Linked DNA regions of Mesorhizobium japonicum MAFF 303099. The protein of the gene in region 2 interacts with the protein of the main gene of each other region in a pairwise test. Links are inferred from orthologs where the notes say so. Each region holds a gene or a part of one and is shown on either strand. Other genes may lie near its edges. The genes, in order: uvrA and uvrB.

The links.
Region 1: the proteins of uvrB (region 2) and uvrA interact in binary tests that used the Escherichia coli proteins (3 or more experiments, as listed by UniProt). The link is inferred for Mesorhizobium japonicum MAFF 303099 from one-to-one orthologs.

Annotation. Positions count from the first base shown.
Region 1 is NC_002678.2:585,973-592,046, reverse strand. What follows is about bases 968-4,446. They hold uvrA (excinuclease ABC subunit UvrA), read right to left. Parts: upstream 4,090-4,446; coding sequence 1,168-4,089; downstream 968-1,167. Other genes in these bases: MAFF_RS04155 (GNAT family N-acetyltransferase), read right to left, coding at 968-1,134. In the rest of the region: MAFF_RS04160 (DUF72 domain-containing protein), read right to left, coding at 1-604; more of MAFF_RS04155, read right to left, coding at 664-967; MAFF_RS04145 (hypothetical protein), read right to left, coding at 4,793-5,086; MAFF_RS04140 (ATP-dependent Clp protease proteolytic subunit), read right to left, coding at 5,174-5,779; MAFF_RS04135 (SRPBCC family protein), read right to left, coding at 5,802-6,074. UniProt on the Escherichia coli protein: The UvrABC repair system catalyzes the recognition and processing of DNA lesions. UvrA is an ATPase and a DNA-binding protein. A damage recognition complex composed of 2 UvrA and 2 UvrB subunits scans DNA for abnormalities.
Region 2 is NC_002678.2:2,128,172-2,134,442, reverse strand. Bases 1,675-5,350 are described here. They hold uvrB (excinuclease ABC subunit UvrB), read right to left. Parts: upstream 5,040-5,350; coding sequence 1,875-5,039; downstream 1,675-1,874. Other genes in these bases: MAFF_RS11430 (DUF2778 domain-containing protein), read right to left, coding at 5,165-5,350; MAFF_RS11440 (DMT family transporter), read right to left, coding at 1,675-1,694. In the rest of the region: more of MAFF_RS11440, read right to left, coding at 789-1,674; more of MAFF_RS11430, read right to left, coding at 5,351-6,271. UniProt on the Escherichia coli protein: The UvrABC repair system catalyzes the recognition and processing of DNA lesions. A damage recognition complex composed of 2 UvrA and 2 UvrB subunits scans DNA for abnormalities.

The DNA.
Region 1 (6,074 bases), 1.5 Mb from region 2 along the record:
AATCGGGGTTGTCGTCCGAGCCGGTCTGCAGCCGTGCGTAGACGAAGTCACCGGTGACGTCGGCGATGTCAGGATATTTGGCATGGTCGGCATAGACGATCGCCGCCTTGTATTTACGGGCAAGCGCCGCGAATTCCGGCACGAAGAAACTGTCGTTGCGGACTTCGAGCGCGTGACGCAGTGCGACACCATCCTGTTTCTCCGGCAGCAGTTTCAAAAAAGCTTCGAAATCGTCCGGATCGAACTTTTTCGTCGGCGCGAACTGCCACAGGATCGGGCCGAGCTTGTCGCCGAGCGCGGCAACGCCGGAACCGAGGAAGCGCATCATCGATTCACCGGCCTCGCCCAGCACGCGGCGATTGGTGACGAAGCGGTTGCCCTTAAGCGAATAGACAAACCCGTCCGGCGCCTCGCTTGCCCATTTGACGAAGGTCGGCTCCTTGAAGCTGGAATAGTAGGTACCGTTGACCTCGATGCTCGGCACCTGCCGGCTGGCATATTGCAGCTGCTTGGCCTTCGACAACTTATCCGGATAGAAGGACGTATCCCAGGGCTCAAAGGTCCAGCCGCCCATGCCGGAGCGGATTGTTCCCGATTTGCTCATTGTTGTCCTCCCGAGTGCAGCGTCTGGCCAAATTCAGAAGTCTGGCCGCGTTCAGAAAATCAGGCCGTCGTGGTCTCGTCGACCGGTTTTGCCATGTCGACAAGCACCCATCCTGGCCGGTAGGGGTTGGGCCGGCGACCCGTTTCGCGATAGCCGTAAGCGAGATAGAGCGCGATGTTCCGCTCCATTTTCGCATTGGTGTAGAGCCGTATCTCCGGTAGGCCCCATTGGCGCGTCTGCTCGTCGGCGTGTTTCAACAATGCGATACCGAACCCCTTGCCCTGGAAGCCGGGCGACACCGCGACGGAGAAGATCATCGCGTGATCCGCATGCCGCTCCAGTGTGAGCACTCCGGCAGGTTCGCCGCCACTCTCCAGCAGCCAGACCTCGCCGTTCGCGATGCGCGGCGCGTAGTCTTCGGTCACCGGGATCGGCGGCGCGTCGAGTATGGCGTTGTAAGGAGCGTAGGCGGCTTCCGTCAGCGAAACGACTGTTTGGATATCACCGGCAAGCGCTCTTCTGATTGTCATCCAAAACTCTCCAGGCGCCAACCGGTCCGTTTATCACTCCGCCGCTTCGCGCTTGCCTCCGGGGCGCCGCTCCAGCAGTTCCTTGAGGAACTGGCCGGTATAGCTGCGCTTCTCGCGCACGATGGCTTCCGGTGTGCCCTGGGCAACCAGTTCGCCGCCGCCGTCGCCGCCTTCGGGGCCGAGGTCGAGCACCCAGTCGGCGGTCTTGATCACTTCGAGATTGTGCTCGATGACCACCACCGTGTTGCCCTGGTCGACAAGTTCGTGCAGCACTTCCAAGAGTTTGGCGACGTCGTGAAAATGCAGGCCGGTGGTCGGCTCGTCGAGGATGTAGAGCGTCTTGCCGGTCGCCTTGCGCGACAGTTCCTTGGCGAGTTTTATGCGCTGCGCTTCGCCGCCTGACAGCGTTGTCGCCTGCTGGCCGATATGGATGTAGCCGAGGCCGACCTGCTTCAGCGTATCGAGCTTGTCGCGCACGCCGGGCACGGCGGCGAAGAAGTCGACACCTTCTTCGACGGTCATGTCGAGCACGTCGGCGATAGACTTGCCCTTGAACAGGACATCGAGCGTCTCCCTGTTATACCGCTTGCCGTGGCAAACGTCGCAGGTGACGTAGACGTCGGGCAGGAAGTGCATCTCGATCTTGATGACGCCGTCGCCCTGGCAGGCTTCGCAGCGACCGCCCTTGACGTTGAACGAGAAGCGCCCCGGCTGGTAGCCGCGCGCCTTGGCTTCCGGCAGACCGGCGAACCAGTCGCGGATCGGCGTGAAGGCGCCGGTATAGGTGGCGGGGTTCGAACGCGGCGTGCGGCCGATCGGCGATTGGTCGATGTCGATGACCTTGTCGAGGAATTCCAGACCCTCGATACGGTCATGTTCGGCCGGATGTTCGCGCGACCCCATGATGCGGCGCGAAGCCGCCTTGAACAGCGTCTCGATGAGGAAGGTCGACTTGCCGCCGCCCGACACGCCGGTGACGGCGGTGAAGGTGCCGAGCGGGATTTCGGCGGTGACGTTCTTCAGATTGTTGCCGCGCGCGCCGACGATCTTCAGGCGCCGGTTCTTTTTCGCCTCGCGCCGCACGCCGGGGGTGGCGACTTCAAGCGCGCCCGACAGATATTTGCCGGTGATCGAATTGGGATTGGCCATCACCTGCTGCGGCGTGCCCTGGGCGATGATCTCGCCGCCATGGATCCCGGCGGCCGGACCCATGTCGACGACATAGTCGGCGTGCAGGATGGCGTCCTCGTCATGCTCGACGACGATCACCGTGTTGCCGATGTCGCGAAGGTGCTTGAGCGTATCGAGCAGCCGCGTGTTGTCGCGCTGGTGCAGACCGATCGACGGCTCGTCCAGCACGTAAAGCACGCCGGTCAGGCCCGAGCCGATCTGCGACGCCAGCCGGATGCGCTGGCTTTCGCCACCCGACAAGGTGCCGGAATTGCGCGACAATGTCAGATAATCGAGCCCGACATCGTTGAGAAAGCGCAGGCGCTCGCGGATTTCCTTCAGCACCCTGACCGCGATCTCGTTCTGCTTGTCGTTGAGTTGGGCGGGCAGGTCGGTGAACCATTTGTCGGCGTTGCGGATCGACTGTTCGGTGACTTCGCCGATGTGCTTGCCACCGATCTTCACCGCCAGCGCTTCCGGCTTCAGCCGATAGCCTTTGCAGACGGGGCAGGGCGTCGCCGACATGAAGCGCTCGATCTCCTCGCGCATCCAGGCGGATTCGGTTTCCTTCCAGCGCCGTTCGAGATTGGGGATAACGCCTTCGAAGGTCTTGGTCGTCTTGTAGGAGCGCAGCCCGTCATCATACTGGAAGGTGACTTCGCGCTCGCCGGTACCGCGCAGGATCGCGTCCTGCGCCTCGGCGCTCAAATCCTTGAACTTGTCGCCGAGCTTGAAGTTGTAGGCCTTGCCCAAGGCCTCAAGCGTCTGCACGTAATAGGGCGATGTCGATTTCGCCCACGGGCTGACGGCGCCGTCGCGCAGCGACACGTTTTCGTCGGGCACAACGAGATTGGGGTCGATGGCGCGCTGGCTGCCGAGACCGTCGCAGGTCGGGCAGGCGCCGAACGGGTTGTTGAACGAGAACAGCCGCGGCTCGATCTCCGGGATGGTGAAGCCGGACACCGGACAAGCGAATTTTTCCGAGAACAGGATGCGCTCATGCGTCTCGTTCTTCGACTTGTTGACCGAATCCTCGCCGGTCTGGCTGGAGTCGAGCGGTTTATCGGCGAACTCGGCCACCGCCAGCCCCTCGGCGAGCTTCAGCGCTGTCTCGATGGAATCGGCAAGGCGCGTGGCCAGATCGCCGCGCACGACGATGCGGTCGACGACGACGTCGATGTCGTGCTTGTACTTCTTGTCGAGTGCCGGAACGTCAGCGATCTCATAAAAGACACCGTCGACCTTGACGCGCTGAAAACCCTTCTTCTGCAGCTCCAGCAGTTCCTTGCGGTACTCGCCCTTGCGGCCGCGCACGATCGGCGCCAGCAGGAACAGGCGCGTGCCTTCCTCCAGCGCCAGCACGCGGTCGACCATCTGGCTGACCGTCTGGCTCTCGATCGGCAGGCCGGTGGCCGGCGAATAAGGCACGCCGACACGCGCGAACAGCAGGCGCATATAGTCGTAGATCTCGGTGACGGTGCCGACCGTCGAACGCGGGTTCTTCGACGTGGTCTTCTGCTCGATCGAGATGGCAGGCGACAGGCCGTCGATCTGGTCGACGTCGGGCTTCTGCATCATTTCGAGGAATTGCCGCGCATAGGCCGACAGGCTTTCGACATAGCGACGCTGGCCTTCTGCGTAGATTGTGTCGAAGGCGAGCGACGATTTGCCGGAGCCCGACAGGCCGGTCATGACGATCAGGCTGTCACGCGGCAGGTCGAGATCGACATTCTTCAGATTGTGTTCGCGCGCCCCGCGAATGGAAAGGAATTTATGGTCGGCCATCGCCGGTCGCCGCCTCAGATCTGGAATTGGTGGGATTGGCGGGATTGTCCCGGCCATCCCCTATGTAGGTGTTTTTGCCGCCACGTCGAGAGACGCCACAATTCCCGACAGAAGTCGTTTAACCGCCTTTCGCGCGAAGGGGCAAGCAGAAAGAACAAAGGCCGAACACGCTCCTGACAAAGCTGTGCAGAAACCTGACCTGGACGTAACCTCCCGGAGATCACAATTTTCCGTAACCGGCTATTGAAGGTTGACGTGGCCGGCTCATGGGAGCAGTCTCCAACAGTCAGCGAAGCCGGCCGTCTTTCGATGGCCTCGCCGCCCCAAGGCGGTCTGCGAGACGCCGCAGGCATTTGCGATTTGCGCTTCGCGTCGACAATGTCGCAACGGACACAGGAGCGGAGCATGACGCCACCGGACAGTCCCCAAGGGCTCCACGCCTCGTTGGAGCCGCGGCAGGCATAAGTGCCAGGGTTTAGCGTCTGCGCCACCCGACAAACCGTGACTTGCCGTATCCCCCAAAAATCAGAGACTGCTAGTCGGATCGTCGGCTGACGCCGCGCAGCATCCGAAATCAAACGCCGGCAGTACACTCCCGGCAAAATATGGATTTGAGATCCAGAAAAGCCCCGTCCGTTTGCCTAAGGCACGGCGGGGCTGTTCGTTTGAGGAAATGGCTGAACTGGCCCCAGCGGAGGGCTGCTCACCTCGGGGGTTTAAGCCCGCCCGTTCCCATGTCGACGGTTATGCTGCCGCTGATCCTGACATCGGTATCGCCGATCTTGAACGTGCCGTTGCCGTTGCTGGGGAACGCATCGTCGGGTTCCGGCTGGGGAGCCGGCTTGGCGATGCGATAATCGCCGCTCACGCCGGGCAGGGCACCTTTCTGCGCCGGCGGTGCGCTGTCGTCGGCGAGTGCCATGCCGTTCGCAAGGCTGGCGAAAATGAGCACCGCGGCGGCGATGACGCGATGCGTGGGCGAATGCGTGTCGATCATCCCAGGATTATAGGGGCGAGCCGCCCCCTGAACCAGACTGGTGTCGTCAAATCTTGGCGACCGCCAGGAATCCGATCTGGCTTGGGCTTACGCCGCCTTTTTTCGCGTGTCGAAGACATGGTCGACAATGCCCCAGGTCTGGGCTTCGCGGGCGGTCATGAAATGGTCGCGGTCGAGCGTGCGTTCGACCTCCTCATAACTGCGGCCGCAATGCTGGGCGTAGAGTTCGGCCATGCGCTGTTTGGTCTTGCCGATGCGTTCGGCGTGGCGCTGAATGTCGGAAGCCTGGCCCTGGAAGCCACCCAGCGGCTGGTGCAGCAGGATGGTGGCGTTCGGCAGCGCGATGCGGCGCCCCGGCGTGCCCGCCATTAGCAGGAACGACCCCATCGAGGCGGCAAAGCCCATGCACACGGTCGATACCGGGCAGCTGACATATTGCATCGTGTCGTAGATGGCGAAACCGCTGGTCACCACGCCGCCCGGTGAGTTGATGTAGAGCGAGATCTCCTTGTCGGGATTGTCCGATTCCAGCGACAGGAGTTGCGCGCAGACCAGCGCCGAGACGTCGTCATTGATCTCGCCATTGATGAAGATAATGCGCTCGCGCAGCAGCCGCGAGAAAATGTCGAAGGCGCGTTCACCGCGGCTCGATTGCTCGATCACCATCGGCACCAGACTGGCAAGACCGCTCATTTTTCGTCTCCGATTTCCGTGTTCAGGCTGCGAGCAGCAAGGTGTTCGGTATGTTCGCGGCGACAGGCTTTGCGCGCCCGTGCAATCCAAGCGAAAGCCGGCAGCCGCCGCTAGCCATGGCGACGGCGGGCATTGCTTTCCCACCAAAACCGTCATGGACGATGCGCAGATGCGTGCCGCCGGAAACGGTGCGGGCGAGTGTGAAGGTGACGACACTGTCGAGTGGATCCTGGCGCGCGGCGTCGCCCGGCTGCTGCCGCCAAGAATAGCGCAGCAGACGCTCCGGCTCGGCGTC
Region 2 (6,271 bases):
TGGCTGGCGATGGCGACGGGCACTTCGCGCGGCAGCGCGTTCAGCCAGCTTTCCAGCTGGCTGATGTGGGCAAGATCGAGATGGTTGGTCGGTTCGTCGAGCAGCAGCACATCGGGATCGGTGACCCAGACGCGAGCGATCAGCGCCAGCCTTTGCCAGCCGCCGCTCAGCGCCTGCATTTCCCGCTCGCGCATTACCTCGGGCACGTCGAGAGAGTCGAGAACGACGTCGACGCGCCACATCTCGCTTTCGGCCTGCTCCGGCGGCAAGGCGTCGGCCACCACCTGATGAAAGCTGCGGCTAAGAAGGGCAGGGGGAACCGACTGCTCGACATGGCCGACGCGCAGGCCGCGCGTGCGGGTGATGTCGCCTGATGTCGGCTCCATCTCGCCGGTCAGGCATTTGAGCAAGGTCGACTTGCCGCGGCCGTTGGCGGCGACGATGCCGAGGCGGTCGCCACTGCCGATGGTGAGGTCGAGCTTGGAGAAGAGCGGCGCACTCATGGTGACACCGAGGGATTTGAGGCTGATCAGGGCCATTTGGATTTCTCTGGTCTTGCCGGAGACAGCTCCGGATGCACTTTGAACGGTGCGCGTGCCGGCCATCAGGCTAGGCGTTGCGGCACCACGAAGGGCAGACCAAAAAATCGAAGCGGGAAAAACCCGGACCGTCCCTGGTCAGCCCTGCAAGCTGGCTTGCAGGGCAGAGATCGGGCCACGCTGACGATGGTGACGATGAAACGTGAACACGTGAGCCCTCCTTTCAAGACGTTCGAGTGTGCGAAGCGATTACACCAAAGGCGGGGCGGATGGCAAGGCCGCCGCTTTCGCCCGGCGCGGGAACGGATCCAGCACCAGTATGCAGCCGCCGATGATCGCCACCGCGCCGAAACCCTGGATGATGGCCAGCGACTCGCCAAGCATGACAGTGCCAACCAGCACCGCGATCGTGGTCACGGCGAATTCGACACTGATCGTCCTGGTTGCGCCAATGCTGGCCACCAGCCGGAAATAGACGACATAGGTCAGCGCGCTCATCACGCAGGCGAGAAGGACGAGATAGAGGAAATCGACAGGACGCGGCATGGCCGGCACCGGCACGACAAGCAACAGCGGCAGCGTCATCAGCCCGCCGAACAGGAAGGCGGCGCCGGTGAGTTCGAACGAGCCGGCCGAACGCAGATGGCGATTGGTGTAGTTGCTGCCGAAGGCGGCGGAGAAGGAGCTGAACAGCGAGGCGGCGCAGCCGAATACGAAGGACGGCGTGATCGGCACCGAGGGGAAGCCGACCAGGACCACGATACCCGCGGCGCCGAGCAGCAGGCCAGCCAGCCCGCGAACGGTGATGCGCTCAAGCCCCCATAACTGGCCAAGGATCATCGAGAACAGCGGGATCGCGGCGACGAGGATGGCCGCCATCGCCGTGCCGATGCGCGGCGTGGCGTAGGACAGGCCGATCAGCTGCGCCGCGACTGTCGTCGCGCCGACCGCGGCGAAGTGCCGCCAGCCGGCGCTGAAATCGAGCCGGCGCCGCGTCGCCGCCGCCAACAGGAAGAGCGTGATGCCGGCGATCAGCGAGCGCAAGGTGACCGCGCCGATCCAGCCGAATGCGTGTACGACCTTGAGCAGGACGAGGAACGACAGGCCCCAGGTGACGGTCAGGAAGGCGTAGGCGGCGATGTCCCTGGGTTTCATGGGGAGTCGGTGCAGAGCTTTGCGTGCAGAGGCAGGATTGCAGCCGTGCGTACCGTTTCCGCAGTCTGGCGGCAAGCGCGAGCGCATAGTCCAGAGGCTGTTCCGACTTTGACAAGCAGATGTTAAGCCGCGACGAGGAAGAGCGTTTCCCTGCTCCCGCAAGGGGGAAGGAAGAAGCCGCTACTTCCCCGGCCTGCCCGTTTTCCCCGGCCTGCGCTTTTCGCGGCGGGCGTCGCCTGGGTCCTCGTAGGAGCCGATGCCGGCGCGCTGGCGAACGATTGGCTTGGCGGAATCGTCACGATCCTTCACGTCTGTCCTGCCGGCCCCCACAGGATGGGAGATCGGCTGGGGCTTCGCCGGCACTTTTCCTTCGACCGGCTTTTCGGTGCGCCGCACGGTCATCTCGTCCAGCGAGTTCTTCTTGAACAGCGGCCTGACCGGCTCGCCTGGAATACCGAAGTCGGAACCGTGCGCTTCGGACGCCGACTGTTTCTTGAACAGCGAGCGTGACACCGCACCCGCAGGCGTCGGCATGTCGGTGCCGGGCCCCATGTCGTCGATCGAGGGTTTGGCGAACAGCGGCTTCTTCGCCGGCACGGCGCCGTCGGCGCCCATCTCGTCAAGCGCCGGCTTGCGGAAGAGGTTGGGTCGGGCAGCCCTGGCGGCCTCTTCGGCGGCGCGTGCCTCGTCGAGCTTGCGAAAACGCTCCTGTTCCTCTGCCGTACGGTGCTTGGCCACGCCCTTGTTGTGCTTGCCCTTTTCGCGGCCCGAGACCGGGCTTTCCATGTCGGCGTATTTGGCCAGCGGGTCTTCGGAGATCGACAGTTCCATCTCACGCAGCCGCTTGATCTCGTCGCGGATGCGGGCGGCCTTCTCGAAGTCGAGATTGGCGGCGGCGTCGCGCATCTGTTTTTCCATCGCGTCGAGATGGGCCTTGAGGTTGTTGCCCATCATGGCGCCGGCGCTGTCGGTGAACTGCGAGATGTCGGCGCGGACATGGTCCTTCTCGTAGACCGAGTCCAGAATGTCGGAGATGCGCGATTTGACCGACTCCGGCGTGATGCCGTTGGCGGCGTTCCACTCCATCTGCTTTTCGCGGCGGCGGTTGGTCTCGGCCATCGCCCGCTCCATCGAGCCGGTGACCTGGTCGGCATAGAGGATGACCTTGCCGTCGACGTTACGGGCGGCGCGGCCGATGGTCTGGATGAGCGAGGTTTCCGAGCGCAGGAACCCTTCCTTGTCGGCATCGAGAATGGCGACGAAGCCGCATTCGGGAATGTCGAGGCCTTCACGCAAAAGGTTGATGCCGACCAGCACGTCGAAAGCGCCGAGGCGCAAATCGCGCAGGATCTCGATGCGCTCCAGCGTGTCGATGTCGGAGTGCATGTAGCGCACGCGCACGCCCTGCTCGTGCAGATATTCGGTCAGGTCCTCGGCCATGCGCTTGGTCAGCACGGTGACCAGCGTGCGGTAGCCGGCCTTTGTTGTTTCGCGGATCTCGCCGACGACATCGTCGACCTGGCTTTTGGCCGGGCGCACCTCGACCGGCGGGTCGATCAAGCCGGTCGGGCGGATGACCTGCTCGGCGAAGACGCCGCCGGACTGTTCCATTTCCCAGCCGCCCGGCGTCGCCGAAACGGCGACGGAGAGCGGGCGCATAGCGTCCCATTCCTCGAAGCGCAGCGGCCGGTTGTCCATGCAGGAAGGCAGCCGGAAGCCGTACTCGGCCAGCGTCGCCTTGCGCCTGAAGTCGCCGCGATACATGCCGCCGATCTGCGGCACGGTGACGTGGCTTTCGTCGATGAACACCAGCGCATTGTCGGGAATATATTCGAACAAGGTCGGCGGCGGATCGCCCGGCTGGCGGCCGGTGAGATAACGCGAATAGTTCTCGATGCCGGCGCAGGAGCCGGTGGCTTCCAGCATTTCGAGGTCGAAGCGGGTGCGCTGTTCCAGGCGCTGTGCTTCCAGCAGGCGGCCGGCACGCTCGAGTTCGACCAGACGCTGCTTGAGTTCTTCCTTGATCGACTTGATCGCCTGGTTGAGCGTCGGGCGCGGCGTCACATAGTGCGAGTTGGCGTAGATCTTGACGCTTTTCAGCTCGCCGGTCTTTTGGCCGGTCAGCGGGTCGAACTCGGTGATCTGCTCGATCTCGTCGCCGAACATCGAGATGCGCCAGGCGCGGTCTTCAAGGTGGGCCGGGAAGATCTCGATCGTGTCGCCGCGCACGCGAAACGAGCCACGCACGAAATTGATGTCCTGCCGCTTGTATTGCTGGGCGACGAGGTCGGCGAGCAGAGCGCGCTGGTCGAGCCGGTCGCCGATCTGCATCTGGAAGGTCATCGCCGTATAGGTCTCGACCGAACCGATACCGTAGATGCAGGACACCGAGGCGACGATAATGACGTCGTCGCGCTCGAGCAACGAGCGCGTCGCCGAGTGGCGCATGCGGTCGATCTGCTCGTTGATCGAGGATTCCTTCTCGATGAAGGTGTCGGTGCGCGGAACATAGGCTTCCGGCTGGTAGTAGTCGTAATAGGAGACGAAATACTCCACCGCATTGTCGGGGAAGAATTTCTTGAACTCGGAATAAAGCTGCGCCGCCAGCGTCTTGTTTGGCGCCAGGATCAAGGCAGGGCGCTGCGTTTCCTCGATCACCTTGGCCATGGTGAAAGTTTTGCCGGAGCCGGTGACGCCGAGCAGCACCTGGGTGCGGTCATTGTTGTCGACGCCTTCGACAAGGTCCTTGATGGCGGTCGGCTGGTCACCCGCTGGCTCGAAGTCCGACACCATCTTGATGGCGATGCCGCCTTCCGACTTTTCCGGCCGGGCGGGGCGGTGCGGCGTCCACAGCACGCCGTCCTTGTGCAGCGGATTGCCGGATTCGATCAGCGCCGAGAGCGCGGCGACCGTCGCGGTGACGCCGCTCGACGTCATCGTCTCGGCCTCTTCCAGCGAGATGTCGAGGCCGGCGACCGGATTGAGGCCGACCGCGGCGCGCTCCCGAGCGGTGGCCGCGCCGCCCATTGAGGTGCCGCGCGCGGTGCGCCCGGGCGCGGATGAGCGCTCGGGGATCTTCTTGGATGGTTTTGGCGCTTTGCCGCCGTCGCCCTTGCCGGTCTGGCGCCCTTCGCGTTCGGCCTCCTGCTCGATCTGCTCGGCCCAGTCGGCGATCGAACCGATCAGCGGCGTGCCCGACAGTTCGGGCTGCGGCATCTCGGCGAAGCCGCCTTTGTGCAGCGGTTCGGAGGCGTCGAGGAAATCGGTCAGCGGGCTGCGCCGCTTCGGCGCGGCGCGGTCGTCATTCGCCGTCGGCGGCGTTCTTTTACCGGGGGATTTGGCCATGCCCCGAATATGGGAGGTCTTGGCGAAAATGGAAAGAGCGCGATGCGGCGAGGCGCATGCCCCGACGCGGCTCCTGACAGAAGGCTGTCAGGAGGAGGCAGTTGCCGAGGGGTATCTGCCGGCGGTCAGGCGCCGCGGGCGTTGTCCGTCGCCACTTGGGTCGGCGATCCGCTCAGGCGCGGCACGACGACGAGACGCGTGACCTTGCCCTTCTTGAAGGCGGCGAGGAAGCGGGAATAGTCCCTGAAAACGACGCAGCCATTGGACTCGGCGCGGCCGCCGCGCAGCATGTAGGTGTGGGCGAGCAGGCCGTTGCGGTTGTATTTGTTGCCACCGCCGACCGGGGTCAGGCGCAGGGCCTCGACGCCATGGAAGCGCGATTCACGCAGCGACAGATTATAGGTGTTGGGCGGCGTCGGGCCACGATCCTTCACATGGACATAGCGCGGCTGATCGACCATGGCGCCGAGGCCGGAATGCGCCTCGAGCCGCTGGCCATCCGGCATGTAGACGGTCTTGGCGCTGATGTCATAGACGGCGACGCCGCGGCCGGCGCCGCTTCCGCCGCCCGGTCCATTGAAGAGGTTCCTGAACGCCTGGCCAAGGCCGCCCGACGGCATGTCCGGCTTGGCATAGGCCAGCACATCGCCGCTCTCGCCAGACCGGCCGGCCCGGGCCGGTCTTGCGGGCTGGGCCTGCTGGACCGGCTTTGCCTGCGGCGCCGGTTTCTGCTGCGCGATCTTGGGCTGAGCAATCTTGGGCTGCGGCGCCGGCTCATCCTGTTCCACCACGGCCTTTGGCTGCCGCGGCGTGTCGTATTGCGGGCGGCCAGTCGGCAGCGGCACGTCGTCGGTCAGCGCATCCGGCAGCGAGGCGGCGTCGCCGGGCTGTTGCGGCTGGGTCTCGGCAGGTGCAATCGCGACGTCGGCAGAGGATTCGGTCATCGGCAGCGGCGAGGCGAATGCTTCGTCCTCGACCGGCAGTGACTGGACGAGGGCCAGTGCCAGCTGCGTGTTGTCAGGCGTCTGCGACTGGGCAAGGCCCGCCGGCGGCGGCGCGGTCTGGACGACGGCGCCGGTATCGGCACGGGCGAAGCGTTCCGCCGCCGGAGCCGGCAAATCGTTCGACAGGCTGGCCACCACCTGGACTGACGGAACCAGCGACGCCTCGGTAATCTGCGGCGCGGCCTGGGAAATCATCGGGCGGGCGTCGGCCGTGGCGTCGGGCTTGCC